One region of the Ruegeria sp. YTSC230 genome, then DNA from elsewhere that is predicted to be linked to it. Evidence: riboswitches for the same ligand, from Rfam matches in the RefSeq annotation. Region 1 holds a riboswitch; each other region holds the start of a gene.
The links. A riboswitch is a leader RNA that binds a small molecule or an ion and turns the genes downstream of it on or off. The one in region 1 is predicted to bind cobalamin.
Positions count from the first base shown of each region.

Region 2: another riboswitch for cobalamin. It lies ahead of AC2FD9_RS22545 (metal ABC transporter ATP-binding protein); the one in region 1 lies ahead of AC2FD9_RS12225 (DUF1636 family protein).
Region 3: another riboswitch for cobalamin. It lies ahead of AC2FD9_RS18535 (hypothetical protein); the one in region 1 lies ahead of AC2FD9_RS12225 (DUF1636 family protein).
Region 4: another riboswitch for cobalamin. It lies ahead of AC2FD9_RS09455 (DUF1636 family protein); the one in region 1 lies ahead of AC2FD9_RS12225 (DUF1636 family protein).

Region 1 is NZ_JBXWMC010000005.1:270,134-277,891, reverse strand. It holds gene napA (nitrate reductase catalytic subunit NapA) at 1-1,007, opposite strand, end outside; gene AC2FD9_RS12255 (chaperone NapD) at 1,004-1,297, opposite strand; gene AC2FD9_RS12250 (4Fe-4S dicluster domain-containing protein) at 1,294-1,494, opposite strand; partial or broken gene AC2FD9_RS12245 (4Fe-4S binding protein) at 1,555-1,809, opposite strand; gene AC2FD9_RS12240 (FecCD family ABC transporter permease) at 1,959-2,972, opposite strand; gene AC2FD9_RS12235 (ABC transporter substrate-binding protein) at 2,974-3,924, opposite strand; gene AC2FD9_RS12230 (ABC transporter ATP-binding protein) at 3,935-4,720, opposite strand; gene AC2FD9_RS12225 (DUF1636 family protein) at 4,717-5,073, opposite strand; cobalamin riboswitch at 5,175-5,382, opposite strand; gene AC2FD9_RS12220 (bifunctional enoyl-CoA hydratase/phosphate acetyltransferase) at 5,530-6,969, shown strand; gene AC2FD9_RS12215 (acetate/propionate family kinase) at 6,962-7,758, shown strand, end outside.
Region 2 is NZ_JBXWMC010000017.1:33,566-41,323, forward strand. It holds gene AC2FD9_RS22535 (bifunctional aspartate transaminase/aspartate 4-decarboxylase) at 1-1,491, opposite strand, end outside; gene AC2FD9_RS22540 (DUF998 domain-containing protein) at 1,941-2,690, opposite strand; cobalamin riboswitch at 3,232-3,442, shown strand; gene AC2FD9_RS22545 (metal ABC transporter ATP-binding protein) at 3,582-4,430, shown strand; gene AC2FD9_RS22550 (metal ABC transporter permease) at 4,423-5,325, shown strand; gene AC2FD9_RS22555 (metal ABC transporter solute-binding protein, Zn/Mn family) at 5,322-6,221, shown strand; gene AC2FD9_RS22560 (hypothetical protein) at 6,302-6,544, opposite strand; gene AC2FD9_RS22565 (LysR family transcriptional regulator) at 6,730-7,641, opposite strand.
Region 3 is NZ_JBXWMC010000010.1:46,039-53,796, forward strand. It holds gene AC2FD9_RS18505 (SRPBCC family protein) at 1-400, opposite strand, end outside; gene nudC (NAD(+) diphosphatase) at 441-1,421, opposite strand; gene AC2FD9_RS18515 (bifunctional 2',3'-cyclic-nucleotide 2'-phosphodiesterase/3'-nucleotidase) at 1,596-3,458, shown strand; RNA gene ffs (signal recognition particle sRNA small type) at 3,498-3,596, shown strand; gene rsgA (ribosome small subunit-dependent GTPase A) at 3,755-4,783, shown strand; gene AC2FD9_RS18530 (alpha/beta hydrolase family protein) at 4,792-5,649, opposite strand; cobalamin riboswitch at 5,795-6,014, shown strand; gene AC2FD9_RS18535 (hypothetical protein) at 6,099-6,506, shown strand; gene AC2FD9_RS18540 (protein-tyrosine phosphatase family protein) at 6,514-7,011, opposite strand; gene AC2FD9_RS18545 (DNA polymerase III subunit gamma/tau) at 7,169-7,758, shown strand, end outside.
Region 4 is NZ_JBXWMC010000004.1:64,204-71,961, forward strand. It holds gene cobN (cobaltochelatase subunit CobN) at 1-387, opposite strand, end outside; gene cobW (cobalamin biosynthesis protein CobW) at 391-1,446, opposite strand; gene AC2FD9_RS09455 (DUF1636 family protein) at 1,443-1,832, opposite strand; cobalamin riboswitch at 1,917-2,126, opposite strand; tRNA gene AC2FD9_RS09460 (tRNA-Cys) at 2,413-2,486, opposite strand; gene AC2FD9_RS09465 (protein-L-isoaspartate O-methyltransferase family protein) at 2,714-3,367, shown strand; gene AC2FD9_RS09470 (TolC family outer membrane protein) at 3,463-4,881, shown strand; gene AC2FD9_RS09475 (hypothetical protein) at 4,956-5,720, shown strand; gene AC2FD9_RS09480 (cobyric acid synthase) at 5,724-7,181, opposite strand; gene AC2FD9_RS09485 (cobalamin biosynthesis protein CobQ) at 7,242-7,758, shown strand, end outside.

The DNA of each region.
Region 1 (7,758 bases):
GCGACGGCTTCGGCGTATTCTTCGAAACTGATCGGATCCATCTTTCCCGAGTTCGGATTTTCGGCTTCTTGCTGCAGTGCGTTGGTGTCGCGCAGGCCATAGCCGATATCGGTGGCGGTTTTGGTGATGTTGACGTGCTTCTTGACGAAGTCTTCGTTTACCGCGCCGTTTTGAATGATGTAGTTGGCGATGTAGTTCAGGATCGCCAGATCGGTCTGCGGTTCAAAAACGATGCCGTTGTCGGCCAGTTCAAACGAGCGATGCTCAAACGTCGACAGTACATGCACTTCGCAATCCGGTTTGGTCAGACGTGTATCGGTGAGGCGCGACCACAGGATCGGGTGCATCTCGGCCATGTTCGAACCCCACAGAACGAACGTGTCCGCGTGCTCGAAATCGTCATAGCAGCCCATCGGCTCATCAATGCCGAACGTCCGCATGAAGCCTACAACAGCTGATGCCATGCAGTGCCGTGCGTTGGGGTCGATATTGTTAGACCGGAACCCGGCTTTCATCAGTTTGGAGGCCGCATAGCCTTCCCAAACCGTCCATTGGCCGGAACCAAACATGCCGACACTGGTCGGGCCTTTCTTGGCCAGCGCCTCTTTCCATTTTGCGGCCATGACATCGAACGCTTCGTCCCAGCTTACCGGTTCGAATTCACCGTTTTTGTCGTATTCGCCATTGGTCTTGCGCAGCAAAGGCGTAGTCAGTCGATCCTTGCCGTACATAATCTTGGACAGGAAATAACCCTTGATACAGTTCAACCCCCGGTTCACAGGCGCGTCTGGGTCACCTTGCGTCGCAACGACGCGACCTTCTTTGGTGCCAACCAGAACAGAGCAGCCTGTACCACAGAACCGGCAAGCCGCCTTGTCCCAGCGGATGTCTGGCGCTCCGGCCTGGGCATTGGCTTGACCGGTCGCCAGCGGAATACCAGCGGCCGACGCCGTTGCTGCGGCCGCTGAGGCCTTGAGAAAAGTCCGACGGGATTCAGAATGTGTCATTGCGTGGGCCTCCGGCTGGGGGTTGGGCTTGGGGCATCGGGCTGCGGATGGGCGTCCGCGGGATCCTCGAAATGGTGATAGGTCAGTGTCAGTGAGATGACGCCCGGGATCTGGTGCAGATCCATGATGATCTCGGACGCAAGGCGTGATGGCGTGTCTTCGACGACGACAACAAATCGCCCATCTTCTGTTTCGGCGTGAATTTCGACACCCGGCGTGTCCTTCATCACGCGCGCTGCTGCGCTCGTGTGATCAGGTGCGACATGGGCGAGACAACCGCAGATGTTCATTGAGTAGCTTCCATTTGTGGTTGAGGTTGGCGTTCCAACGCAATGGCATCGGCGGGACATAAACTTGGGCAAATCCCGCAGCCGTTGCATGTATCAAGGTCAAGCACCGGCTCTGCGCGGCCGCCGGTCATCAGTTTGAAACGGATCGCGCTTTGTTCGCAATTGTCCTGACAGATGCGGCAACTGATGCCGTTCATAGATAGGCAGGTGTCCGCTGTAAGCGCGGCGCGCCATGGCCAGTCTGGCAAACGGTCAATCGATATCGCTTCGGTTGGACAAATCCGGGCGCAGTCACCGCAGAAGGTGCAGGGATCGTCAGTTGGCTTGAACAGGGGGTATCCGTCTGTCCCGATGACGATCGCATCTTCGGGGCAAGTATCTGCGCAATCACCACATTTGCTGCATGTTTCAACAAAGCACAGCTCAACCGAGCCCGGAGGTCTGGCGATATTGCCGTCCTCTGGTCTAATCTTGGCGCTTAGAAACGCGCGTCGGCTGGTCAATTGTTGCATTGCATGCGACCTGGCTACACTCGATTCCTGTAATCGAGTGTATCGCATACCGTGATCTGTGGGGGTCTTTTTTGATTTAGGTCATTTTGCCCGATTATTATTAGTCATTTGGGAAACTTTAACTTTTGCACCTATGCGACCTTTGGCGATCAGCGCCGAGGTCGAGCGGTTCGGATCAACAGAAGAAAGACAAAAACCGATCCCAGCGATGTCGTGACAATACCAACAGGCAGCTCTTGCGGGGCAAGCAACAGACGGCTCAGGATATCCGAGCCTGTAAGCAACGCTGCCCCAACAATGGCGGCGGTAGGCACAAGCTGGCTGTGCAAAGGCCCCGCGATACCGCGCGCGATGTGCGGAACCATCAAGCCGACAAAACCGATCACACCCGCAACGGACACAAACACAGCGGTCGCAAGTGCTGCGACGAAGAACATTCGGAACCGCAAGCCCTGAACAGGCACACCCAGGGTGGCGGCGGTCAAATCACCAGTCAGCAGCGCATCAAGCCAGCGGCTACGGTACATTGCATAGGCGAGGATCAATACTAAACCGGCGCAGACAAGCGGGAATGTCTCCCACCGGGCAAGACCCAGACCCCCAAGCATCCAGAATATTACCGAATGGGCCGCACGGCTGTCGCCCGCGAAAATGAGATAATTGGTAATGGCTGAAAACAAAAACGAAACTGCTAGCCCTGCAAGGATCAGTTTTTCGGGCGCGCTTGTGCGCAGCCCATGAACCAAAGCCAGCACAATGCCTGATGCGACAAGCCCTCCGAAAAACGCGGCCAGTGGCAGGGTCCAAAAGCCCAGCACATCTCCGGTTACTGTAATGACAAAGACAGCTCCCGCCGCAGCTCCAGAGGACAGTCCGAACAGAAACGGGTCCGCCAGATCGTTGCGTGTGGTGGTTTGCAGGACAACGCCGACGATGCCCAATCCGGCACCGATCACCGCGGCAAACAGCGCGCGTGGTAAGCGCAGGTCAAACACGATGCGGTGGAGCGGAGACATCTCTCCGTCCACCAATCCTGTGCCCAACAAGACACCGGCTAGCGCGTCAGAGGCCGGAATGGATGTGGTTCCGTAGATAGTCGAGGTCAGCAAAAGGGCGGCCAGTACAGCCGCCCCCAGTAAGAGTGTCAGGCCAAGTCGGCCCATATCAGTTCAGACCCGGATGCATAGCCTTGGCCATTTTCGAGATTGCCTCGATATTGGCAGGTCCGGGTGTCAGTTCTTCGTAGCGCAGACCAATCCAGCGTTCGTTCTTGACTGCGTCCGTTTGAGACATCACAGGATGGTCCTGTAGGAACTTGAAGGTATCCGCGGCGCCATTTCCAGTTTGATAATCAAGTAAAACCAGGAATTCCGGGTTTGACGCGGCGACAGCCTCCCACGATGAACGTCCCCAGCTGGTGTCCATGTCATGGGTGACATTCTCGCCGCCAGCGGCAGCAATCATCGCGTCGGGAATGGCAAACTTACCAGCCGTAAACGGGGCATCGGCGGGGCCGTCCAGCAGGAAAACGCGGGGTTTGGGCAGGTCGGCTGTCTGCGTCTCAATCGCGGACAGTTCTTCTTTCCAACCGGAAACCAGCTCTTCTGCCTTGTCTTCAACGTGCATGACTTTGCCCAAGCGAAGGACGTCCGTGAACAGCAGGTCCATGCTGGCTTCGGGGCGATCCTTATCCAGATGTACGCAGCTTTCCGTCAGGATCATCGTTTTGATGCCAAACGGCGCAAGCGTGTCCGGGGTCACGTCACCGCCCGGCTTCATGCCATAGTACCAGCCCGCAAAGAAAAGGTCGGGTTCGACAGCGACCAGATTTTCAACTGTCGGGTACTTAGGCGCAAGTTCCGGGATGTCGCCGCGCAGGGTGTCAAACTCGGGGCTGGTTTTGTACCAGCCAGTGATGCCTGTCAGGCCAACGACCTTGTCCTGCAAACCCAGCGCAAAAGCCATGTCGGTCATGTTCATGTCGTGCACGACCAGCCGCTCGGGCTGAGTTTCAAACACCAGCGGCTCGCCGCAATTGTCGACGGTGATCTCGCGCGCTGTTGCGGCAGTTGCAATGCCGCTGATCAGTGCAGCGCACCAGAGAGTTTTTTTCATGTTATTTTTCCTAGTTTGAGGTAGTGGTTCTTCGGATATCCAGTGCCGGGATCATGCGGCCTTCATGCTGAAAGCTAAGAAAATCGACACCGAAAGTTTCACGGACCCTTTCGGGTGTCAGCACTTCGTGCACGGGGCCGAAACCGGTCAGACGCGTGGATTTCATCAACGCGACATGGGTCGCGAATTCCGGGATCATGACCAGATCATGGACGATCATGACCACCGTTATGCCCAGCTCGGCCACCAGCGACAGCATGCGTCCCTTGGCGTCCGGATCCAGATGGTTCGTCGGCTCATCCAAAAACAGCAACGACGGGTTCTGCGCCAGCGCCCTTGCGATATGAGCGCGCTGGCGTTCCCCGCCGGATAACACGGCCATCCGCTTGTCAGCGAGGGCAACCAGTCCGGTCAGATTCAGGATGCGGTCCAATTCCAGGGCGTGCTCAGCCGCAGATCGGTCGGCGCGGATTGGGATTTGCCCAAGGGCCACGTAGTCGCGCAGAAACAAACGCCCGTCCGGCGATTCCTGCTGACTGACCACGGCGATCATTCGGGCGCGGTCCATCGCCGAAAGCTGCCGAAGGCTGCGCCCCTTTACCAAAACGTCCCCCAGCACAATCTCTTCACCGCCGCACAAAAGATTCAGCAGCGTTGTCTTACCCGCACCGTTTGGGCCGGCAATTGCCAGAGTGGCCCCTTCATTCAGTTCGAAATTGATGTTTTGCAGCAGTACGTCGCCGTTCAGGGCGTAATACTCCAGCCCGCGCGCCTCAAGGAAAGCTCCGCAGGTCATGCGCTTGTCTCCACTTTTAGCCGCGGCAGGCGCGCCAGAGTCTTTTCAAGAAGGGCAGGCGGGCGCTGCGTTGCGTTGGTCCACCCATCCGCGATGCGATGGTATTGATGTGCAAATTCGGCCAAAGCATCCACGTCCTCAGCCGATTGGATGTCACCGAAAAGGTACTGCGCTTTGTCGAATGCCTGAAACCCGACGGTTGTGGGACGACCGCAACCGGCCATGCAGGAAACGCTTTGGATGTCAAAACTGGATGGAAGCTTGCTTGCAAGTGCAGCGCGCAATGAATCCGCCCGGTCAGAACCCTCGCAGGTCTCGCAAATCAGAAGGAAATGATCAGGACTGATCGACATGGCCCACTCCGCCTGTTGCCAAGCGCGGGCAGAAGGTGCAAATCATGTCATCACGTCTTAGACGTGTCATAAAGCCTCCTTCCAGGACGCCCCGCCCCGGGTTGGTTGAACATCGGATGGTAGGTCTCCTGACTTGCGGGTCGTGGCTTGGCCATCCTTCCCGACCCATTTGGGGTCAGTGGGTATTTGGCGTCGCTCACCGCTTACAGTTGCGGGGGCAGTCACGGACTTGGCGCTTGTTGGCAACCTCACCGTATTCCCTTTTCATCCCTTGGCGAACCATAGGGAACCATCGTGGGTGATGCTTGCCCGAGTTCCGATTTTGGGTCAAGCGATAATCCGCGCCGCCCCACGCACAGAGGTCATTTGTCATTTGCCAATGATCTGACTACGCTGCGTTGCAGAAATGTAGCAACAAAGGTGGATATGTTCTGGTTCCGGGGGGCCGCACATCCAATGTTTGAAACGACGAACACGCATTCAAAAACAAAGCCGGACGAGATGAAAATTCAAGAAAACAGAACCTATTCTCAATTGAAGGTAGGCGACAAGGCGCAGGTCACCCGATTGTGCACCGTGGACGACTTGTACGCGTTTGCCTCGGCTTCGGGTGATCACAACCCGCTAAATCTGGCGGCCTATGACGGAGATGGAGATGGACACCCCGAGGCTGTCGCGCCCGCTTTGTGGCCTGCTGGTCTGGTGGCTGCTGTCATTGGGAACATCTTGCCGGGGGCCGGTACGCAAACACGTCGGGCGGACCTGAGTTTTCATGCTCCGGTTATGGCGGGCGAAGAACTGACCGCCTTTGTGGCTGTTACCGAAAAGCGTGAAGACGGCGACCTGACCTGTTCCGCCGAAGTGCGCCGGGTCGGGGATAACGCATTGATCCTGAGCGGTACCGTACAGGTCACGCCACCGTCGCGGCATTTGACCTTCGACTCGGTCGAGGTGCCGGGACTGATCGTTCAGCGTCACCGGCATTTCGACGCTTTGTTGGAAAGGGTACGTCCTTTGGACCCGATGCCCACAGCGATCGTCGCCCCGGAAGAGCCGAATTCGCTAGGCGGGGCATTACTCGCGTTGGAAAACGGCATCATTACTCCGATTTTGGTTGGCGACCCGGACAAAATCACCGCCGCTGCCGCCCAGCTTGGGGCCGATTTGTCGGGAGCTGAAATCATTGAAGCGCGAGACCACGAAGTGGCCGCCCAACGCGCGGTCGGGCTGGTCGTTGAAAGTAAGGCCCGGATGCTGATGAAGGGTCATTTGCACACGGATGTGTTGTTACGCGCCGTTCTGCGCAGGGAAAAAGGTCTGAGAACCGGGCGGCGGCTGTCGCATGTGTTCGTGATGGACGTGCCAGGCATGTCTCGACCCATCATGGTTACAGATGCGGCGGTGAATATCGCACCGGATCTCGAAACCAAGGCCGATATCGTTCAGAACGCCATCCATCTTGCGCATTCTATTGGCATCGAGATGCCCAAGGTTGGCGTCTTATCAGCGGTTGAGACCATCAACCCGCATTTACCGTCGTCTGTCGATGCCGCGCTGTTGTCGAAAATGGCCGAGCGTGGACAGATCACCGGCGGACTGGTCGATGGTCCCTTGGCCATGGACAACGCGGTTGATCTGAACGCGGCGCGGACAAAAGGCATTACCTCACCAGTCGCGGGGGTCGCAGACATTCTGGTTGTTCCGAATATCGAAGCCGGCAACATGGTAGCCAAACAGCTGACATATATCTCTCATGCCGAGGCTGCCGGCGTTGTGATAGGTGCTGCGGCACCGATTATCCTGACATCTCGGGCAGATGATGATGCTTCGCGGCTGGCGTCTTGTGCTGTCGCGGCGCTGCATGCAATTGCGAATGAAGGCAAAATCCATGGCTGAACATGTTTTGGCGCTGAATGCCGGGTCGTCCTCGTTGAAATTCGCGCTTTACGAACTGGTCGAGGACCGACGTCCCAGTATGCGCTGGCGCGGTCAAATCGAGCGGTTGGGGGATGCCCCACGCCTGTTGGCCCAATCGGCAGGGGGGCGGTCTGTCGACCGTCAGCTGTCTGGGGCTAAGACCCATGACGAGGCCATCAGCGCGTTTCTTGAACTTACCCGCGAATACCTGCCGGACATTTACGTCCGGGCCGTGGGCCACCGCGTCGTTCACGGCGGACCAGTCTATTCGGAACCTGTCGTGGTGGACGAGCACGTCTTTGATACGCTAAGCGGTTTCATTCCCTTCGCGCCTTTGCACCAACCCTACAGCCTTGCGGGTATCAAGGCGGCCGCGGCAGCCTTTCCGGGTACCACCCAGATTGCGTGCTTCGATACCGCGTTTCACAGGACACACCCTTGGGTGAATGATACCTTCGCATTGCCTCAAAGATTCTACGAAAAGGGCGTTCGCAGATACGGGTTTCACGGGCTGAGCTATGACTACGTCTCGCAAAAGCTGAAAGAAATTGCGCCGGGTTTGTACGACGGCCGCGTCGTCATTGCGCATTTGGGAAATGGCGCGTCGATGTGTGCGGTGTCGGGTGGCCGGGCCGTGGCCTCGACCATGGGATTTTCGGCGCTCGACGGTCTGCCCATGGGCACCCGCAGCGGGCAATTGGACCCGGGGGTCGTGCTTTACATGATGCAGCAAGAAGGGATGGAGGCAGACGAAATCGCTGAGCTTCT
Region 2 (7,758 bases), on a different contig from region 1:
GTCAAAGCCCGATCCATTCAGCAAAACGATCCCGTGATCCTGAGCCAGTTTGAAGGATATATCTAGCGGGTGGACATTCTCTTTAATCCACTCGACCACCTCCTCTCCCACGTATTTACGGAGCCAGAATTCGAAGTCGATGATACCGTAGTATTTGTCGAACAGCGGGTTATCTGGAACTTCGATGCCCATCCCTTCGACCAACTCGTCAAAGCGGTGCTTCAGAATACCCCAGCAGAATTTCTGATAGGCCTTCTCTTCGTCCATAAGCTCGACCAGTGAAAACAAAGTCATCATCACCTGCTGCGGCAGTGACAGACCTGCGGTGTGGTTCAGCGCAACATCGCGGCTGTCGGCGACGATCCGGTCGATGAACTTGAACGAGGATGGATCAGGCGTCAACGTTTCGTACCGGGCGTTGACGACCGCCTTGGTTTCGTCCGGAGCCTCCGCAATCATCTTGTCGAAGATGTTGTTCTCGGCCACCAAAATCGCGCCCAAACGCCACCCGGTGCAACCGAAATACTTGGAGTACGAATAGACCCCGATCGTGTTCTCAGGCAGATGCCCCAAGATAGACTGAAAATTCGGAATGAAGGTCCCGTAAACATCGTCAGTCAAAATGATCAGGTCCGGGCGGCGGTTCTTTACGAACTCGACAAGCCGAGTCGAGACTTCGGGGCTGATAGCGACTGAAGACGGGTTGCCCGGGTTGACCAGAAATAGTGCTTTGACTTTCGGGTCGGACAAGATTTCAAAATCATCGTCGTTCAGTTGAAAGTGGTCCTCTTCTTTCGAAGATACATCCACTGTGTTCAGCCCATAGTCTTCAAGTACCGGCATTTCCAGATAGGGCGTGAAAATCGGTGTACCCAACGCAATGGTGTCGCCGGCATTCAGCAACCGCTGGTTCTTGAGTGCCTTGAAAATATAACACATCGCAGCGGTTCCACCCTCAACTGCGTAGATATCGAACTTCGCATCCGGTCGGTGCCCCGCGCACATCGCCCACATAACGTATTCGTGGACAATCGCCTCGTTGTGCTCCATGCACCGGTCGGGCATCGGGTAGTGGTCGCCAACAATACCGTCGGTCAACTCGAGCACGAAATCCTCCGGTGTAAAACCAAATTTCTCAATCGCAAAATCCACTACGGCCACCAAAGTTTCCGCACCTGGAGGACCGTTTCCTTCAACCGATTTGGCGCAATATGCTTTTAGCCGGTCATAACAGCCTGGCCCTTGCGGCATCCCGGCCAAACCGACCTGCGGCTCATTACGATGGCGCTGAGCTTCTGTCATAGCGAACTGCCCTAAAAGGAAAAACGCCTCCCGCGCTTTAGTGGCGATCCAGTTAGGGTTCCCTCGACCGGCATTGAGGTATGGCAGAGACATCTGCCGAGCCTCTTTTTGCGCCAACTTAATAAGTTCGTCTTTGATTTGGAAAGGACTTAGGTTTTCAAATTTATGCAGGTTGAGCGATTCTGGCATGACATCAAATCCTTGCGTTAAAACAGATGACGTAGTTTAGCGGATCGCATGCAAGGCAATGTGTCAATGAAAACAACACTATTTGAAGGGAACGGCGTAAAATCAAGGATTACGAGTCTTCGCTACAAGCCTTGGCTGTAACCATTTTGCAGGGCAGACAGAGTTATGGAAATTACGCCGACGCTTTGGTCTCAGTGCTGACATCCCACTAAAATTTGCAAGGTTCACCATCTGCGCATTGCTGTCATTCGTGGCCGCCAACACTGCGCAAACAGCGAATGTCCAGAAGGTGGCCTGCTCTACCAACACCGTTCCTTGATGGAACGACTGCTATCTCCGAGGCAGGATGTAAGGAATGACCGCTTCGAGCTGATGGCTGTCATCCAAATTGGGGGCAGAGAACGATCGCTCTGAGCCCACTTTGGCCAATGCTGCACACCGCAGGAAGGTCAGTTTTGAGGCAAAATTGAAGCAGCATATAGTCCCAGCGATATAAATTGGAAGTAGATCCATGCTTCGAGGAGGCGTTGGAATAAGCCTTGTGTTACTGGCATCAAGAAAATTGTGAAAAACAAACAGAAGCCGACGATTGTAGCTGGCGGCGCCAAGCGCCGCAGAAGCGAATTTGGTGGGGCAGTCAGGCTGAGGATCAGCAAACCGATCAACGCAAGCGGATAAGCCGTCACCGCAATTGCCATATGAGCAATATGGACCAACGTGCTTGTCATGTTCTCGTCGCTGCCTCGACTATCACACCCCGCATCACAAGGCAGAAAGGCGGCAAGTATCAAAAGAATGGCGTAAGCGGATAGAAGCAATATCGAGATTCGTTTTGTCCTGCTGCCTGGGAGGCAACTGTTTAGTCTTGCGAGGAACGCCAGAAGCCAAATCTCTGTCGGTATGAAGACGGCATAGTTGGTCCACGTCGCCAAGGGGGCCCCTACAGCCCCGAGTGCGCTCATGAATTGGTCGATATGCGAATAGTTGGGGGTCAGTGCACTTATGATGCCCACGCCTATCGCCAACCAAAGTCCACTAATAATGGGCAAAACGACAAGGCTTATTGATCGTGAGTTGCCCCAGAGAGTTATCCGCAAAAGCTCTGCCCCTGTGTTGACGCGCACGCTTCTTAGAGCGATTGCCCTGACGAGTTGGCACCTTCCGTCAGGCAAGCCGATCAGAACACGTCGCTCATCCATGTCAATCACAGAGTGGGATCACAACTTCCAGAATCTGGCACCGGTAAATCAGTAGCCTCCGTTCAGGTGCATCTGATCGCTTCCGAAAGCAGACCTTTGCGCCATCGCGGCATTAGTCAGCTTTGTCCCGCTTATCGGAAGTTTGGCTACTGTTTTGCGAAAATCCGCTTCTTCCTCAAACCAAACACTTTAACTTAGTTCGACAACCGCGGTTGCACCTTGCCGCAACCGGCGTCAGACTATCCAAAACACCCCGCTCAGACGGCAATCGATCAAATAGATCAATCGCTTAACATCGGCACCCCGTCAGGCGAATAACCTGCAATGTCAAAGACCCAAATCATCCCACTGCAGACAAAAAAGTCCGGGCAGAATAAATTCAGTCAAAAAGACCGTTGGCGTGCGTCTGAAGCTGCAAGAAGCGGGGCCCGTGTAGTATCCACCGTTGCCTCATGTCTACTGCGTCCTCCGTAGTCGACCGATGACTGGAACGAATAGCCATCCCGCACAGGTTTGCGCTCTTGTCGAATCAAATCAATTCGTATTTTGTCCTCGCGATGGTTCCCGACTGTATTTTGCGGTCAGGGATAAAAGGGAATACGGTGCGGTTCTGTAAAAAGGCCAATTCCGTGACTGCCCCCGCAACTGTAGGCGGCGAGCGACCCGAGATCGTCCACTGGGCAATAGCCTGGGAAGGATCGGGATAGCTTTGACCCGCAAGTCAGGAGACCTGCCATCCGAAATTTATGAACCTGGGCGGGGTGTCCCAGAGGGAGATGACAATGTTTCAAGCGGTCCGTACCGTGCACGACTTTGCGCTCGCTTTGCCCCTGTCCGAACACAGGAGGCGTTGCCGTTGTCATTGCAAAAAGCTGACACCCAAAGGGGTAAGTGTCTGACAGAATTCAGCGTTCCGGTGCTGGTCGCGGGCGCTCTGGCGCTGTCGGCGCTCTTGTGGCTCGCGATTTACGCGGTGATTTGATGTCGGCCGTTTTGCAAATCCGCGATCTGACGTTGGGCTACCGCGACCTGACATTGTTTCACCGCCTCTCCATGGATATCGCGGCCGGAACGACCCTTGCCGTTCTTGGTGCGAACGGATCGGGCAAGAGCACATTTGTAAAGATGCTGCTGGGCTTGATGGATCCGCTTTCGGGCAGTTTGACTTGGCCGCAAGGGCGTCCTCGTGACATTGGGTACCTAGCGCAGATGACCGAGTTCGACCGCCGATTTCCCATCCGTGTGAGGGATCTTGCCGCGATGGGGGCCTGGCGCGGGTTTGGTTATCGTACCGGACTGGACGCCGCCGCGCGTGACCGGATGGCCGCCGCGCTGGATGAGGCCGGTGTGCTGGATATCGCTGACCGGCCTCTGCATATGCTATCGGGCGGGCAACTGCAGCGCGCGCTGTTCGCGCGAGTTATCATGCAGGACGCACCGCTGATCCTGCTGGATGAACCGTTTGCCGCGGTCGACCAAAGTACCGAAGCACATCTATTGTCGATTATCCGCCGATGGCGCGATGAGGGGCGCGCGGTGGTTTTGGTGGTGCACGATCTTTCCTCGGTGCTGGATTATTGCAGCCACGCGCTGCTTTTGGGCGGGCAAGAGGCGACCCATGGACCGGTGAATGACGTTCTGACACCAGACCGTCTGGTTGCACAAGGATACCTCTCGGAAAGTCAGGCGTCCTGGATGTTCCGTGGCACCCATTCAACAGCGGAGCACGGCAATGTATGACCTGATCGTCGAAATGTGGAGCTTTGCCTTCATGCGTCGCGCTTTTGTGGCAACCACGGTCCTCTCGGCCTCGGTCGCGCCGGTGGGGGCATTTCTTGTTCTGCGTCGCCTATCGCTGGCTGGTGAGGCCATGGCCCACGCGATTACCCCTGGCATTGTCATCGGCTTTGTCACCGCGGGCCTGTCGGTCATGTCGCTATTGGTCGGAGGGCTTATCGCGGGTGTTGGCGTCGCCATTTTGACCGCCTTTCTGGCACGCCGGACGATCCTGCGCAGCGATGCCAGCCTTGCCTCGCTCTATCTGATCGCATTGGCGGTAGGTATCTTTATCCTGTCTGCAGCAGGGTCCGCAGTTCCACTAAAAAGCTTCCTGTTTGGATCAATCCTTGGGATCGACGACGCGTCGATGGTCCTTGTCGGCGGGGTGGCGACAGTCACATTGTTGGCATTCGCCGTTCTGCTTCGTCCGCTGATTGTCAGCACCTGTGACCCGGTTTTCTTCGAAACGCAGACGCGCCGACCGTGGTTGGTAGATCAGGGTTTTATGCTGCTGTTGGTTCTGAACCTTCTGGCTGCGTTCAAAACACTGGGAACGTTGATGGCCGTTGGCTTGATGATCCTTCCCGCAACTGCGGCGCGCTATTGGGCCAGTACGATCACCGGGCAACTGGTCCTGGGTTTTCTGTTTGCCTTGTCCAGTTGCTGGATCGGCCTGACCCTGTCCTACCTGTTCCCGGACACACCGTCCGGCCCGGCGATCGTTTTGGTTGCCGGTGGGTTCTTTCTGTTCTCGGCCATTTTCGGTCCCCTTGGTTTTGGCAGACGGATGCGCAAACCGTCTGTTTCCAAAGACATCCCCATTGCCCAAATTCAACAAGAAGAGAGAGCACAATGACTCTTGTAAAGTCACTCTACACCGGCATCGCCTCTGTGTCGTTTGCTTTGGCTGCATTGCCGACCGTTGCGGCAGAAGGCAACGTCAAGATCGTCGCCAGCTTTTCGATCCTCGGCGACATGGTCGAAGAGGTCGTCGGCGATCTGGCCACGGTTACGACAATCGTGGGCCCGGACGCGGATGCGCATGTGTATCAGCCTTCGGTTGCAGACGCGAAGGCCGTTGCCCAGGCGGATATCATCTTTGTCAACGGTCTGGGCTTTGAGACATGGTCCGATACCCTGATCGCTGAATCGGGCACTGACGCAACCGTGCACGTTGCCACCGACGGTATCACGCCTGTCACAGTCGAGGGCAAAATCGACCCCCACGCCTGGAACTCGCTGTCGAATGGCATGATTTACGTGACCAATGTTGCCGACGTGATGACAGAGGCGATGCCCGAGCACGCCGAAGAAATCGCTGCCAATGCTGCGGCCTATATTGCGCAGCTTGAGGCGCTGGATGCAGAAACCAAGACAAAGCTGGCAGGCCTGCCTGCCAATCGCCGCACGGTTGTGACTGCACATGACGCATTTGGTTATCTGGCAGACGCCTACGGCCTGACTTTCCTTGCGCCGGTTGGCATCGACACCGAGGCGGAGCCATCAGCCAAGGATCTTGCTGTTCTGATTGACCAACTGAAGGCTGATGGCGCTGCTGCGCTGTTTGTTGAAAACATCACAAGCCCTACTTTGATTCAGCAAATCTCGGATGAAACCGGCATCGTGATTGGTGGGCGGCTGTTCTCAGACGCCTTGTCGGAACGGGGTAGTCCGGCCACCAGCTATCTCGCGATGTTCCAGCACAATCTGAACACTCTGTTGAACGCGCTTGGGAACTCAACCGCAAGCTAACTAGTCTTTAGGTACGGGGCGGCGCCTGAACCGCCACCCTGTACCGTGCATTGGAACAGCGGGTTCTTGGTAATCGCCACCTAGTCCGGCTTCCATCCATCTTCGTATTCTCCCAAAGTTCGGGAAAGATCCAACAGCGAGGCGAACAGTCTTGCGTAAACGTCCCGTGACATCATGGTCTTGTTGTCATCCAACACTTGCAGAAGATCGACGACGCCCGAGGCAAAGGCATCATAGACCAACTGGTCCGCGGGCGTTGGGTCCAGGGTCCATATATCGTGCGCGTTATAATACCCTACGGGTTGGGGATCGTCGTCTATCATTTGTCCGCCTCATTTTGGTGAGGCGCATGTAAGTGAGATGAAGGCGAGAGCTAGTGATGTGGCGGAAAGTCACAAGCTTTTGGCAACGCCAAAAAGGCGAACCTGATTTCGCGTCTGGCTTTTACAGGATGTGTCGAAGCACGTTTTCACCACAGTTGGCTCGTGTTGTGCCAGCTCGGCAGTTGTCAGGGTTTCGAATGTTCGCTCTGCAAAACTTCCAGAAACAAGTTTGTCACCCGTGTTGGTTCAGGTTGCTTTCTGGTCACTGCTGCAAACCGGGTTCGATATTGCGTTTCGCCCGGCAACACCATCCGCATCTTTTCCTGGTCCACAAAATCCTGCGCAAGATGATCAGGCAAATAACCTATGTATCGCCCTGACAGGATTAGTATGGCCAGCGCCTGCTCGCTTTGAACTTTTGCTGACCGTTTGAAACCCAGTTGCTGACCGACGATCAGGTTCGGAGAGTTCACGCTGAGCCCAACATAGTTGTACCTGAGCAGGTCACTGGTCCTGAGTTCCCGGTCTGGTATTTCGAACAGGGGGTGTTCTCGGCCGCAATACAGGAACATGTTCTCGCCATATAACGGAGCATAGTTAAGACTCGTCGAAGGGCGATGCAGCGCAATAATTCCGATGTCGAGCTGGCCACTGATGACCATGGTCTCGATCACGTTTGGCGGCTCAAGAGACAATTCGATCTGGACCGAGGGGGCGGCTTCGTTGAACCGATGAATGGCGCGGGCAAGCCGGGAATCCGGGTTTGACGCACATTGATCAAATAGCGAAATGCGGATCGTTCCCCCCAACTGTTCCTTGATCTCGCTGACCTCGTTCCGAAATTGCGACACGGACACAAGCAAGTGATCTGCTGCTTGCAGCACTTTTGCGCCGTCTTCTGTCAGGGCGAAACCCGCAGGACCGCGCGTGCACAGTTTTAAGCCCAATCGCAGTTCCAAATCAGTAACATGCTTTGAAATGGTGGATTTGCCGATATTCAGCTCAACTTCGGCTGCGGACAGACCACCACTTTCCACAACCGTCTTGAAAACGCGCAGCAATCGGATGTCGCTGTCGCCGATGCGTGAGGCAACCATTTTCTACCCAATTCGTAAGGTTCGATATATGTGAAACCTATCGCGCAAAGAATGGCAACATAGAAACACATTTCACAAGCTACTCTGAAAAAGCCGAGGTAGAATCGGACTGGCCAT
Region 3 (7,758 bases), on a different contig from region 1:
GGCGAAACCGGGATTGCCCAAGCCTTAGTGATTGTAACAGCAGCCGCGCAGGCAGGGATTTGGCTAACAGGGACATATCAACGCTTAGACGCGTGCGGCGCTGCGACAGGGCCAAAAGCTCCACCGTCGTGACCCCGTTCATCCCCTTGCTTGCCGCTTCGAACCGCATCAGCAAAGGCGGGTCGCATTCGGCCATCTGCACGGAAATCTGACGTGGCTTTCCGCGCAACCTGAATTCTGTCTCCCAACTGGTGCCCGGAACAACGCCCAATTCGCCCGAAATCCGCCGGACGTCGATCCCGCGCCGCATTGCGATCCGTTCGAATCGGTCGAAGTCGGCCACCATTTCAAACACCGAGTTGATGGGAGCTTCGATATCTTCGCGCACTGTAAACTGCATTGTGGTTCGGGGTTCTCTCGCTTTTCAGAACAGTATTTTGTCAGTCCAATGTATCCGCAAGCCAGTTTTGCAAAAGAAAATGCGCAATCGCTCCCTTGCGGGCTGGCAGCAAAACAGGGTGTTCGCCGGCAAAGGCTTGCATCATCTCGGATTTGGTAACCCACATCGCATCTTCGATTTCGACCGGGTCGATGGTGATGCCGCGCGACAACGCCTCACCCGCGCAGCCGAACATCAACGAGGCCGGAAACGGCCAGGGTTGGCTGGACAGGTAACGGACCTCACCTACGGGCACCCCGGCCTCTTCCATCACTTCCCGCCGGACCGCTGCCTCAAGCGTTTCACCCGGTTCAACAAACCCTGCCAACAGCGAATACATCCCTTCTGGCCAGCCGGGTGAACGTCCCATCAACACTGAATCACCTTGCGTAATCAACATGATGACGACCGGATCAGTACGCGGAAAGTGCTGCCCACCGCAGGACGGGCAACTGCGCTGCCACCCCGCCTGCGCAAGTTCGCTGGCTGCGCCACACCGGGCGCAAAATCGATGCGTTTCGTGCCATGCGGTCACCGCCTTGGCCGAAGCCGCCAGTTCGGCGTCACGCGTCGACAAACGGGTCATGATCCGGCGCAGTTCGGCAAAGACATGGCCGTGGGGCAAGTCCGGGTGCTGTTGCTCTGACTTGTCGATAAAGCCTCCGACACCGGACACGTCCAACCCATCAGCCGTCCAGTCCGAAATATCAAAGGCAAACACCGGCGCATCGTCCGACAGCCCCAAGAACACAGGCTGCTCGACAGAACCTCCCGGCCCGGTTTCGACCAGCTTATGTGACATGGCGATCAGTCCCAACTGATCCAGCGCCTCGCCCTGAACCAAAACCTTACCGCGCCACAAGAGCAGGCATTTTGCATTGGGATGCCCCCGCGCCCCCGCGACCGCATCAGCATCCCCGCGAATATGCGCCGCACGATCCAGCCCCGAGCTACCAAACGTCACATATTCCGCATTTTTCATAAGTTATCCTTAGGCTTGTCCGCACAGGGCTGCCATGTCGGCCAATCAGTTGCAACGGTATTTCACCCCCAAAACCACAGGTCGCCATCGAATGAACACAGCTAAGCCTTGCAATTCACTGTGATTAATCTTTTTGTTGAAAATGACTAAGACAAAACTGCCAAAAGTAGAAATTTGAAACCTTCCCCTTCTCTGCATTCGCAGACCGTGCGGGTCCGAATACTGGCCACCACGGATCTTCATATGAACTTGAGGAGTTTTGATTACTATTCTGACACCCCTGAACCCACAATCGGCCTGACCCGAACCGCCAGCCTGATCCGTGAAGCCCGAACTGAGGCGCAGGCGGATGGCTCAACCGTGCTGCTTTTTGACAACGGCGATTCGCTGCAGGGAACTCCGGTTGGGGAGCTGGCCGCCGAGCAGGCCGATAAGCCTCATACGCTGATGCAGGCGTTTGGCGCGTTAGAGTATGATGCGATCGGGTTGGGAAATCATGATTTCGGGTTCGGTCAAGATATACTGGACAGCATCCTTTCGCAGGCCCCCTGTCCAGTGGTTTGCAGCAATGTTCATAGCCCGGGTGCCAACGAGGTCTGGCAGGATCAGGCAGTTCTAACCCGCCGGGTTGAGGTCGCGGGGCACCAAGCCTCGCTAACCGTCGGCGTCTTCTCGGTCGTTCCGCCGCAGACCCGGAATTGGGAATCTCATCGGCTGGGTAATGACGTCCGAATAGACGACATTTTGACCTGCGCGCGCACTAAAGTGTCAGAGCTTCGATCCCACGGCTGCGACGTGATCATCGCGCTTGCCCATACGGGGCTGGGGTCCGTCGACCCCGCGCCCGATCTTGAAAACGCGATAATCCCCCTTGCCGCGATTGAGGGCATTGACGCCATCATCGCCGGGCACACGCATCTGACCCTGCCGGGGAAGTCACACGCTGGGCTGGAACACGTCGATGCCACTGGCGGTATGGTGCATGGCACACCTGTTGTCATGCCGGGATCTGCCGGATCTCATCTTGGCGTGATTGATCTGACGCTGACTGCCACGACGGAAAAGGGCTGGTCGGTCGCGGCTCATCGCACTGAACTGCGCCCGGTCTCAGGTGCTGACCCGGCGGCCGAAGACCCGCTGTTGGTAGCGATGTTTTCAGATGTGCATTCCGCAACACGAAAACGGGCCGCGGAACCGATTGGGCATACGGATCAGAGCCTGCACAGCTATTTCAGCTTTTGCGCCAAGGATCGCGGGCTTGCGATGGTGGCCGCAGCACAGGCTTCGGCCGTGCGCCAGATCCTGAAGGGCACACCCCATAAAGCGACACCATTGCTGTCTGCCGTGGCACCTTCGAAGTTCGGTGGTCGCGCCGGGCCTCGCTTTTACTCGGACATTCCTGCGGGCGTCATGCGTATGCGGCACGTGGCTGATCTGAACATCTTTCCAAACGAACTTCGTTCGGTCGCGGTGACAGGAGAGCACATCAGAGATTGGCTTGAAATGTCTGCGGGCGTATTCAATCAGGTGAAACCCGGCGTGCAAACTGAATTGGTCAATCCTGATCGAGCCGGACACAATTTCGATGTTCTGTTCGGGCTAAGCTACGTGATCGACCTGAGCGTTCCGCCTCGGTTCGATGCGGAAGGGCGACTGGTAAATCCGGCATACCAGCGCATCTCAGATCTTCGTTTCCAAGGCCACGCGGTGACGGCCGAACAACGCTTTGTCGTTGCACTGAACAATTATCGGGCCAGCGGCGGCGGGCATTTTCCGATCATACGGGACGCCGAAATCATCAACGTTCCGGCTTTGCCGATCCAACACGCGCTAAAGGATTACCTGACCGGTGCAATGCCCGCTGAATCGCTGGAACAGGGCCCCTGCCCATTCCGTTTTGCGCCCATGCCGGGATCCTCTGTCCTGTTGAAGACCGGCCAACAGGCACAACGTCACCTCGCAGACATCGCAGAGTTCAGCCCAACGCTGGCTGGAACGGATGCCGAAGGGTTTTTGCGCATTCAACTCTCACTGTGACGGGTTGTCATTTCTGCGTGTCTTCCCTATATCGATTTTCGAGAGGTTGGCGCGGGCGAGCGCCTCGCCAACCTGGTCAGGTCCGGAAGGAAGCAGCCACAACGAGCCCCGCTTGGGTCGATGTCCAACCTCTCACTTACTTGAATCGTTAGCCGCAGGAGGGCTTTTATGATTGTAGCAAAAACCCTTTGGGCAGAGCGTTTCTGAGGCCGACCCTCACACCTGCCTGAACAAATTACCGCTGGATGCGCGACCGCCATCCAGACGGATAGCTGTACCTGAACACAGGCAGAATAATGTCCTTTACACTTTCGGACCTGGGATGGTCCTCACACTTTGCCGCACAACATGCGGCCAATCCAAAATGCGTTCCCTTTCGCATCACAGCCGTTCACCGTGATCGCCTGATCGGCGCAAGCATCAACGGTGAAACACCTCTGCTCACCCTGAACCAGCCGACGGGCGACTTTGCCGTCGGAGATTGGGTATTGGCGGATGATCAAAACCGGGTTCAACACCTGCTGGAACGCCGCAGCCTTTTGAAACGCCGCGCCGCTGGAACCGGGGCCGAAACCCAGTTGATCGCCGCCAATGTGGATGTGCTGTTCATCGTCAGTTCCTGCAATGCCGACTTCAATCTGGCCCGACTGGAACGGTATTTGGCTTTGGCACATCAGGCCGGGTGCTATCCGGTGATCGTTCTAACCAAGGCCGATACCTGTACCGATCCTGGTAATTTCTCCAAAGCAGCCGAGTCGCTGGCACCGTTTCTGACCGTGCTGGCAATCAATGCATTGGATGCCCTGGACGTGCAGCAAGTTCTGTCTTGGTGTCCCAGTGGGCAGACCGCTGCATTGGTTGGCTCATCCGGTGTCGGCAAAACGACATTGGTCAATGCCATGACTGGTCTGGATGAGGCAACCTCCAGCATTCGCGAGGACGACGCGCGCGGGCGGCACACGACAACTGCCCGCGCGTTGCATCCGATGCAGAACGGAGGCTGGTTGGTCGATACACCCGGCATGCGGGCTTTGCGGTTGCTGGATGCACAAGATGGCGTCGATGAGGTCTTTTCCGACATTCTGGAATTGGCCCAAACCTGCCGCTTTTCCGATTGTCAGCATCAGGCCGAGCCGGGATGCGCTGTGCAGGATGCGATTTCCACCGGATCCCTTGACACAGAGCGGCTAGAGCGTTGGCGAAAACTGCGGCGCGAGGATGAAAGGAACTCGGAAACCGTGGCGCAGTCTCGTGCGCGCGACAAGGCCTTTGGTAAGATGGTACGATCGGTGATGCAGGACAAGAAATCCCGCAAAAATCTGTAAATACCGACTCAGGCGATCAACCGGGGCCATATGTTTGCATTTCGGCGCGCAAATGCGCCGATGTGACCGACCTCGGCCAATCCAAAGTCTTTCGGCGACAACTGATGCCGGCGGGCTTTGGGACCGTAAAGATCGGCCAGGCGCCAAACCGCGTTCGGGGGCACCACCTGATCATCGTCCATTGTGAACAGATCAACAGGTGTTTCCGACGCGGACCAACGGGCGTCTGGAAGGCTTTTGCCGATATCCGGCACGTAGCTCAGCGCAGCGGTGCACCATTTACGCCACTGCCAGTAGACACGTGCCGGAAGGTCCGAGCCGAACCCAAGTGCCTTGCCCGGCAGGTATCCCAATGCCTTAACCAGCAATGGCGGGTGGGCATACCAGAACATTGTCGCCAGTGCGCGATACGGCCAGGGGTGGTCGGATACCGTCACCAAACCTGAACAGACACAGATCATCCGGTCGATCTGCTCAATATCGGGCTGAATTGGCCCCAGCATTCCACCCACCGAATGGCCAATGCTCCACTGCTGGGCCGCGGGAAATCTGCGCCGCATTTCAGCGCGAGCAGCGGGCATGTCGATCAACGCCCAGTCAGCCATCGTGGCCTGCGAATCGCGCAGGCGCCCGCGTAGAGAGTGGCCAAAATCGCGATAGTCATAGGTCAGACAGGCCATACCCTGTTCTTCCACCAACCACCGCGCAAAATGCTGGTAATAGTCGCGCGGTACGCCTGTGGCTGCATGGACTACAACCGCCACATCAGGTGCCGAGGCAGGCATATACAGCCGTGCCGACAGTTCGGCCTCTCCGGCAGAAAACGTGAAATCTTCGGTCAAAACGACCGGAGTGTTGTCCAACATGGTGCCCTCGCAAGCATCTGAACTATTCGGTTCACATAATGGCATATCGGCGCTTTTGCGCGACTAGAGTCAACAGATTTTCAAAGTGACCAAGCGTCCACTTGAACGATGGAAAACAGCCCGCTTGACTCAAGCCACCTACAACCGCTAGCGATGAGGTGATGGTTCTCGTCCTTATATTGGGGCGGGATGAAAAGGGAACTCGGTGCGGTCCAGCCCGGCAATGCCGGAACGGACCAAGGCCGCGACTGCCCCCGCAACTGTAAGCGGTAAGCAATGCCGAAATACCACTGGCCGAAAGGCTGGGAAGGTCGGCAAAGCAATGACCCGCAAGTCAGGAGACCTGCCATCAAAGTAAAAACCGAAACTCGGGCGGGGTGTCCGGGCAGGTCTTCAGTACGCTGAGTTCCCTGTTCCACGTCCCCCGCTCACCGCGCGGAGGGCGCATTATGATCTGGAAGACAACGACCCACGAATTCACCGCCACCCTGTGCCAGAAAACGGGGAAAACCTGCCCCGCATTGGCCCAAATGGCTCGGGCATTGGCCGAGGCGATGGCAACAGCACAACCAATGACGACCAGCGAATTTGAGGTGGACGGCTCCAGCGAACTGACCCATTGCGATGAGGGTTGCACCGCACGGTTTCGCGCCAGCCCGGCCCGGATCAGGGTCTATTGCGGGGCAAACACAGGCGACTCAGCCGACACGTTGGACGAATACGCCGATATGATGTTCGGCCCTGACTTTTCCACTCTGCCTGCTGGTGTTTTGGCGGCCTTGCCTTGCGCCATGCTTCAGGCATCGGCCCTTGCACCGCGTCCATCGCATCAGGTTGTTCAACAAGCCACGGCCTGATCCTAGTTCACTGATCGCTCTGGGCCGGTTTCATGGCCCAAGCCATCTGCTCATCCGTTTCCACCGCGCATGGTCGGGCCAAGCGCAGCCGGTTTAGCGCGTGGTTTGGATCTTCGCCGCTTTCCACCATGAGCCTCAGCGCGACCATCCCCGACCGCCCACAACCGCCCCGGCAATGCACCAGCACGCGTCCACCGTCGGACAGAACCTGCCGGGCGGCTGCGCTGGCTTGGGGCCAAAGAGTTTCGATTGGCAGGGGCGGTGTGCCAAAATCCTCGACCGGAAGATGCACCCATGTCGCGGACCTGCTTTGAACGTCTCGACCAAAACCGCCTGCGCCGACCTGCCGCATCTCGGCCTCGGTGGTCATTGAAATCACCAGATCAGGGTTCCAGTCCTGTATCACCCTCAGATCGTCCACATACCCACCGCCGCCGCCCGGCAAGGGGGACAGCGCCAAGATGCCTGAGCCAACAGGCAGCGCGTAGATCGCAAATTTTGCCAAAGCTAATGCTCCTACTGCCACCGGCCCACCAAATTTTGACAGCTGGTTTATCCCGCTTACAGACGCTGTCCAAACCGAAATTCCACAAAGCCTGCTGTGGACGTGGGCGGCCCGGGTCTCTACGCTGCATTTCTGACACGAATCTGACAGAGCAGACATGACCGAAACGCCCAGCCCCGCCTATCAGGTTCTTGCCCGCAAGTACCGCCCCGAAACCTTTGCTGATCTGGTTGGACAGGACGCAATGGTACGCACGCTGAAAAACGCGTTCGAAGCGGATCGGATCGCGCAGGCCTTTATCATGACCGGTATTCGCGGCACCGGCAAAACCACCACTGCCCGGATTATCGCCAAAGGTATGAACTGCATCGGCCCCGATGGCGAAGGCAAGCCAACGACCGAACCTTGCGGCCAGTGCGAACATTGTGTGGCCATCATGGAAGGACGCCATGTCGACGTGATGGAGATGGACGCCGCCAGCCGGACCGGTGTGAACGACATTCGCGAGATTATCGACAGTGTCCGATATCGTGCCGCCAGTGCGCGTTATAAGATTTACATCATCGACGAAGTTCACATGCTGTCGACCAGCGCCTTCAATGCGCTGCTCAAAACGCTCGAGGAACCGCCTGAGCATGTGAAGTTCATCTTTGCGACGACCGAAATTCGCAAGGTGCCGGTGACTGTGCTGTCCCGCTGTCAGCGGTTCGACCTGCGCCGGATCGAACCTGAGGACATGATCGGTCT
Region 4 (7,758 bases), on a different contig from region 1:
GTCATCCAGACGCGTGTCCTCGCGCCCGTCGGCGGGTAGGACGGCCAGCGCGATGCCCTTGGCCTGTGCCAGCGCCAGAACTTGCTGCAATCCGTAGGACCAGTAAGGGACACCGCCGATGAGGCGGATCAGGATGCCCTTGGCGCCCTCGAGCGTTTGTTCGACGTAGGTGTCGACGGACAGCGGGTGTTTTAACGCAGTCAGATTGGCCAACCGCATCGTCGGCATCCGCCCTTCGGCACCACCACCGCGATGCCAGCCTGCCGCGAAAGCGCCAAGGTCGCTGTCCGAAAAGGACAGCACCACCAGATCCGCCGGGCTCTGGCCCAGATCGGTTGGGGTTTCGGTCTCTTCTAACCCGTGGCTTTCGCGGAAGACGACGTGCATGGTTTACTCTGCGGCCTCGGTCACACCCACGAGGATATCGCGGATGGCGGCCTCATTGATGTCGTCATGCTCGGCAATGATCACCAGACGCGAGCGGCGCTCTTCACCCGGTTCCCACGGGCGGTCGTACTGATGACGCACGCGGGCACCAACGGCCTGCACCAGCAGACGCATGGGTTTGCCCTGAACGGCGGCATAGCCTTTGACGCGCAGAATGTTCAGCTCATTGGCCAGACGTTCGATATTGGCGACCAGTTCCGCCGGGTCGGTCTGTTCGGGCAACTCGACGATGATGCTTTCGAAATCGTCGTGTTCGTGGTCGTGGTGGCCGTCGTGATGCGACGGGCGCGCATCCATGTCATCCTCGGCGGCGGCTTCGAGGCCCAGCACGACACGCACGTCAACGGCGCCTTCGGCAACCTCAACCACGGGCAGCGGGCGCGGAGCCTCAGCCGCGATGACCTCTTTGGCTTTGGCAACGCCTTCCGGACCGGCCAGATCGGGTTTTGTCAGCAGGATGATGTCGGCGCACGAGATCTGGTCCTCGAAGACTTCGGACAGAGGCGTTTCGTGGTCGATCGAGTCATCGGCCAGGCGCTGGGCGTCCACGGCTTCGACGTTAGGGGCGAAACGCCCGGCGGCGACGGCCTCGGCATCGGCCAGAGCGATCACGCCATCGACGGTGATTCTCGAGCGGATATCCGGCCAATCAAACGCCTTTAGCAGCGGCTTGGGCAGGGCGAGACCGGACGTTTCGATCAGTATGTGATCGGGGCGCGGCTCCAGCGCCATCAGCGCCTCAATGGTCGGGATGAAATCATCGGCTACGGTGCAGCAGATGCAGCCATTGGCAAGTTCCATGATGTTTTCCGCCGGGCAATCCGGAATGGCGCAGGATTTCAGGATATCGCCATCCACACCCACATCGCCAAACTCGTTGACGATAACGGCCAGGCGCTTGCCCTGCGGGTTCTGCATCAGGTGTTTGACAAGCGTGGTTTTGCCCGAGCCCAGAAAGCCGGTGATCACAGTGACGGGGAGTTTTTCAAGGTTGCTCATTTCAGGGCTCCAATCGGGGGAATGCGGGCCGCACAGTTTTTGCGGAAATGTTCGGGGCGTTCGCGCCATTTCACCAGACCGTCTTCAGCGGCCAGATACTTGGTGACGCCTTCAACGATGGTCTCGACATGGTCAGTCTCGTCGAGGTTTTCATAAACGAAGGTCCATCGGGACGGGCCGCCACGCAAAACGATCGAGCATCCCTGATCACAGTTCGACAGACATTCCACCGGTTTCAGGTCGACGCCGTCCGGCAAGCCAGCCTGTTCAAGTGCTTTATGCAGCAAAGTGCCAGGTCGCTGGGCGTCATCTTCGATAGGTAACCCACGGCGGCATGTCGTGCAGACCAGCAACTCGACTGGTGCGGTCTCGGTCACGTCTCTCATCCCCCTCATCCTTTATACGGGGGACGGGGTTTCATGCGGGCCACGCGTCTGCACATGGACCCGACACCGGAACACCCCGCCCGGTTTCAACTTCGGGTGCTGGCAGGTCTCCCGGCTTGCGGATGTCAGAGGCGAGCCTCTGTTGGATGTCCCGCCTTCCCGGCCTATTAGGCCAGTGGCTTTGGGCACCCTCTCCGGTCACGGTCGCGGGGGCGGCTGTGCTTGGCGGAATAACCGCTGGCACATTCCCTTTTCATCCATCCGGGGATGGACACCAACGCATGCGACATGCGGCACGGGCAGGGGGCTTGTCAAGCACGACTGGGGTTTGAAAACCCGCTACGTCAGAAAAGCGACTTGCCGAAGTCAGTCAGCGGCATCCGATGCGATCCGATCACGCAGCGAGGCGCAATTCAGCCCGGCCGTCGCAGATGATTCAGCACTTCTCGGTTTGGCAATCAAGTAGTGCGGTTGTGTAAATGGAATCGCTGGACCCGCAATCGCAACATGCATCTGATACTGAACTTTAGGCGTCCGAAATTGCGAAAGCAGCGCAGAAAGCTAAGTGCTTGGAAATAAATGGAGGCGAGTACCGGAATCGAACCGGTGTACACGGATTTGCAATCCGCTGCGTCACCACTCCGCCAACTCGCCTTTTCAAGTAAAATCAAATACTTGCCGTGGTGTGATCGGCGTTTTAGCAGCTTTCGACAGGAGCGTCCAGAGGGGGGAGCGCAAATTTCAGGGCCGGGTGCCAACTTAGTCTTTGGTTGCGACGTTGTATCTTGTGAAGATTGGAAAGTTTCCGTGTCTGGGCCGTTGCCGGTTTTTCAAGGATGTGGCAGAACTCAATCACCCAAGGGAGCAAGATGAGCGATCCAATGACAGATTTCGCAGCCCGCCGCCGGACGATGGTCGATACGCAGATACGTCCTTCTGATGTCACGAAGTTTCCCATCATAGACGCGATGCTGACCGTCAAGCGCGAGAATTTCGTGCCGGACGCGCAGCGCGAAGCGGCATATGTCGAGGGATTGATCGAACTGGGTGATGGGCGCTGCATGTTGGAGCCGCGGACCCTGGCTAAGATTCTGGACATATTGAACATTTCGAACGACGAGTCGGTTTTGGATATTGCTCCGGCCTTGGGGTATTCGACGGCAGTCGCCGCGCGCATGGCACAGCTGGTTGTTGCCGTAGAGGAAGATGAAAATCTGGCGGCCGAATCTCAGTCTATCCTGATGGAGGCGGAGGCTGACAATGCGATTGTCCATGTCGGCCCGCTTGAGCAAGGTGCCCCCGAACATGGGCCCTATGACGTGATTATGGTCCAGGGTGGTGTGGAACAGGTTCCGGATGCGTTGATCGCGCAACTTAAGGACCATGGGCGAATTGCGTGCCTTTTTGTCCAAGGTGCACTGGGGATCGTCCGTATCGGCCATAAATCTGGGGATCGGGTGACCTGGCGGGACGCGTTTAATGCCAATGCACCGATTTTGCAGGCATTTTCCACGAACCGTGTATTTTCGCTATAGTTTTATGGCGGATTGTTCTGCCGCCTTGATTAGTTGAACACAAACGCGCAAACTGTCGGCAGAGCAGCGTAATTTTGATTTGAGAGGATTTCGTTATGAGTTCTATGGCGGGAGGAAAGCTGGTCAAGGCGCTGGCGCTGACTGCGGGGGTCGCACTTAGCTTTGTACCGGGACGGGTCGTTTGGGCCGACAATATTACTGACGCATTCATTGGCGCGTACAATACCAGCGGGTTGCTGGAACAGAACCGCGCATTGTTGCGTGCGGCGGACGAAGACGTGGCAATTGCATTGTCAGCGCTTCGACCGATCATCAACTGGACGGTCGCGATTAGCAGCAACTATAACCGTCGCAACGTCAGCGATGTGGTGACAAGAACCGACCCGAACAACTTCTTTACGGGGCTGACCCTCAGCCAACTGCTCTACGATGGTGGGGCCGCTGTTCTGGGCAAGCAATCGGCGCAAGAAACGGTGCTGTCGACCAGGCAGACCCTTGTTGATATTGAACAGCAGGTTTTGTTCCGCGGTGCCAATGCGTATCTTGAAGTGCTGCTGCAGGAAGAAACCGTACAGATCCGCCTGAACAACGTCGATGTATCGGCAGAGGAACTGCGCGCATCGCAGGACCGGTTTGATGTTGGCGAAGTCACGCGTACGGACGTTGCGCTGTCACAAGCCCAGCTTGCAAGCTCGCAAGCTGATCTGGCCGTTGCACGCGGTAACCTCGACACGGCGCGGGCGGAATACGTGAATGCCGTTGGCAAATCGCCCGGGCGCACAGCTGGTCAACCGAGCCTGCCAAATCTGCCAAGCTCGGAACCGCAGGCCGTCAGCCTAGCGCAGCGAAACCACCCCGCCATTCTTTCGGCACAGCATCAGGTGCGTGCCTTCGACCTGATCGTTGCGCAACAGCGCGCCAACCTGGGTCCGAATGTCAGCCTGAACGCCGACGCCGGTATCACTGAGACCTATGACAACGATGACAATATCGAAGACGGCAGTGTTTCGCTGAACTTCAGTCAGCCGATTTACGCTGGTGGCCGTTTGGCCGCAAGCGTGCGCCGCGCCATGGCTACACGGGATGCATCGCGCGCCAATCTGTTGAATGTGCAGAAAGATATCACTCAGGGTGTGACAGATGCCTACGCCCGTTTCCAAGCCGCGTCAGCAAGTTTGCGGGCGTCGACCGAACGGGTGCGGGCATCGCAGGTGGCATTTGATGGTATCCGCGAAGAAGCTACTTTGGGTGCCCGGACCACGCTGGATGTTCTGAACGCACAGCAGGATTTGCTGGACGCGCAACTGGCCGAGGTTGCATCGCGGATCGAGCGATCGCGGGCCGCATACCAGTTAGTGCAGGCACAGGGCCTGTTGACCGCCGAACGTTTGGGACTGGCCGTGCAGATCTATGATCCGACGCTGTACTATAACCTGGTCAAGAAAGCGCCGGCTCAGGTCAGCAGACAAAGCAAGGACCTGGATCGCGTTCTCAAAGCGTTGCGTCGCGACTAAGGGCCAATACTATCTGTTGTGACGACCGGTTTGTTTGGCTACACTCAATCCTGAGGATAGAGCGGTAGAGAACAATGACGGAAAAAGTCGTGAACGGCAGAGTAGAGGACGTGCTGTCCTCGATCAAACGGCTAGTCGGTGAAAGAGGTGAGCAAACCTCGGAGTCGGCGCCTTCAATCGCCCGCAAGCCCGGGCGATTGGTACTTACCGATGCATTGCGAGTCGGCGGAACGTCCAGCATTCAGGACGGCCCGGAGAATGAAGCAGAGGTCAAAGCAGGCTACACGGCTGACGCGTCGGTCAAGCCGATGCTTCTGCGCGCGTGCGACATCGTTAATCGTGAAAACCCCGCCAACAAAGAACAGGCCGCGCCAGAGCCGCCCAAAAACCCGACTAACAGTCTGAGCGCAAAGATCGAAGCCCTAGAAGCGGCGATTGCACGCACTGAGGACCAGTGGGAGCCGGATGGCGACAGCGAAGACGAGTACTCCGGTACTCCGGCGAAGGCCCTTGAATTCAGCGCGCGCAAAGAATTTACGGATACCGAGGGAAAGAAAGCCGAACCCACTCAGGCAAAGGCCAAAGAAGCTGTCGCGACGACCAAGGCAACTTTCGTTCGCGACCCCGAGGTGATCACCGCACCACCTGTTCACCCAGTCGAAGCAGCAGCGGAAGATTCAGCGATAGCTGGTATTAGCGAAGACGCATTGCGCAAAATGATCGCTGAGGTTGTCCGTGAAGAATTGCAGGGTGTTTTGGGCGAACGTATCACCCGCAACGTCCGTAAGATGGTCCGGCGCGAAATCTACAAAGCCCTGGCCGAGCAGGACCTCGAATAACACTCAGACGCTTTTGGGCGTTTCTGCAAGCGCCAGCAGGCGGTCCAGATCCATATTCTGTTCAAGGTGGTCGGCCAGCGCGTTCAACGTATCTTCGACCCCGTCTTCATAGGCCAGGTCCGAGGTCACGCCCAATTGCGACAGGTAAGACGCGCGGAATGCGTCCGAGCTGAAGATACCGTGCAGGTAACTACCGCGGATACGACCAGAGGCGTTTGCAGCACCTTCTGGCCGCCCCTCGACCTCTAGCCAAGCGCGGGCGCAATCAGGGCCTTCGGTACGGCCCATGTGGATTTCGTAGCCCGACACCGGTTCTCCTCCGTTAAGGGCGCGGGCCGAAGTGAGCGTTACCTGTTTCTTCCCTGCCATCACGGTCTCAACATCCAGCAGGCCTAACGCTTCAACAGTTCCCGGTTGTCCGTCGACGCCATCCGGATCAGCGATTGTCTTGCCCAGCATTTGATAGCCGCCGCACAGGCCCAGAACATGGCCGCCCCGGCGGACATGGGCATATAGGTCGATATCCCAGCCCTGAGCCCGGAAATAAGCCAGATCGCCAATGGTGGATTTGCTGCCGGGCAGCAGTACCAAATCGGCATCACCGGGCAGGGGGCGTCCTGCTGGCACGATCTCGACCGAGACACCGGGTTCGGCAGACAAAGGGTCGAGGTCGTCAAAATTTGCCATGCGTTCCAACTGCGGAACAACCACCTTGCAGGCCCCGCCAGAGTGGGACCGGATATCCATCATATCCTCGGCTGGCAGTTTCCACGCATCATGGAACCAGGGAACGACGCCCAGACAGGGCCATCCGGTACGTGCAGCGATTTCATCGCGACCTTCATCGAAAAGGGATACGTCGCCCTTGAACCGATTGACGGCAAAACCCCGGATCATCTCCAGATCGCGTGCATCCAATACCGCCTGGGTGCCTACGATCTGGGCAATGACACCCCCGCGGTGAATATCACCTACCAGAATAACGGGTACGGCTGCAGCGCGCGCAAATCCCATATTGGCGATGTCACCCTTGCGCAGGTTGGTTTCGGCCGGGCTACCCGCGCCTTCGATCAGGACAAGATCCGCGTCGCTGCACAAGCGGTCAAAGCTTTCAAGCGCTGCGCCCAGAAGTTTGGATTTATCCTTGCGGTAATCGCCCGCCTTCATCGTGCCGGCCCGTTGGCCTTGTACGATGATCTGAGCACCAGTGTCGGTTTCCGGTTTCAGCAGAATTGGATTCATGTCTGTATGCGTCGCACGCCGCGCCGCCAGCGCTTGCAGGGCCTGTGCGCGCCCGATCTCTCCGCCATTTTCGGTGACGGCGGCATTGTTCGACATGTTCTGCGGTTTGAACGGTGCAACGCGCAGCCCGCGCCGGGTGAAAGCCCGCGCCAGACCGGCCACTAGAACCGATTTCCCGACATTGCTGCCGGTGCCCTGAATCATGATGGACCGAACCATGGCCTGTCTCCTATGTTGATGCGCAGATGACCTGATTTGCGGGCAAAGGAAAAGCCAAAGTTGAACACGCCAGCGCATCTTTTGATCGGAGCTGCCGCCTTTGCCCGCCCAGCCCAGGGACGTATCCTGTGGGCCGCTCTGTTTGGTTCGCTATTGCCGGACCTGTCGCTTTACCTGATGGCGGGCACGTCCCTTTACGTGCTTGGGATTCCACCAAGCGTGGTCTTCAACCAGCTTTATTTTTCCGACGGCTGGCAGACCGTGTTTGCGATCGACAATTCCTTTGTCCTTTGGGGGGGGGCCTTGCTTGTCGGGGTATGGATGCGCTGGAAGGTCTGGACCGTTGGGGCGTCCGCCGGGTTGCTGCATCTTTCGATGGATTTTCTGCTGCATGCCGGGGATGGGCGGCCGCAGTTCTGGCCATTCAGCAATTGGGTGTTTCACAGCCCCATCAGCTATTGGGACAGCACGCATCACGCTTTGTGGGTGGCACCAATTTCGGCCGTGCTTTGTGTCGCGTGTTACGCCGTTTTGTGGCGTCGCGGCATGCCCATCTGGGCGAAAGCGTTCTTTGCCG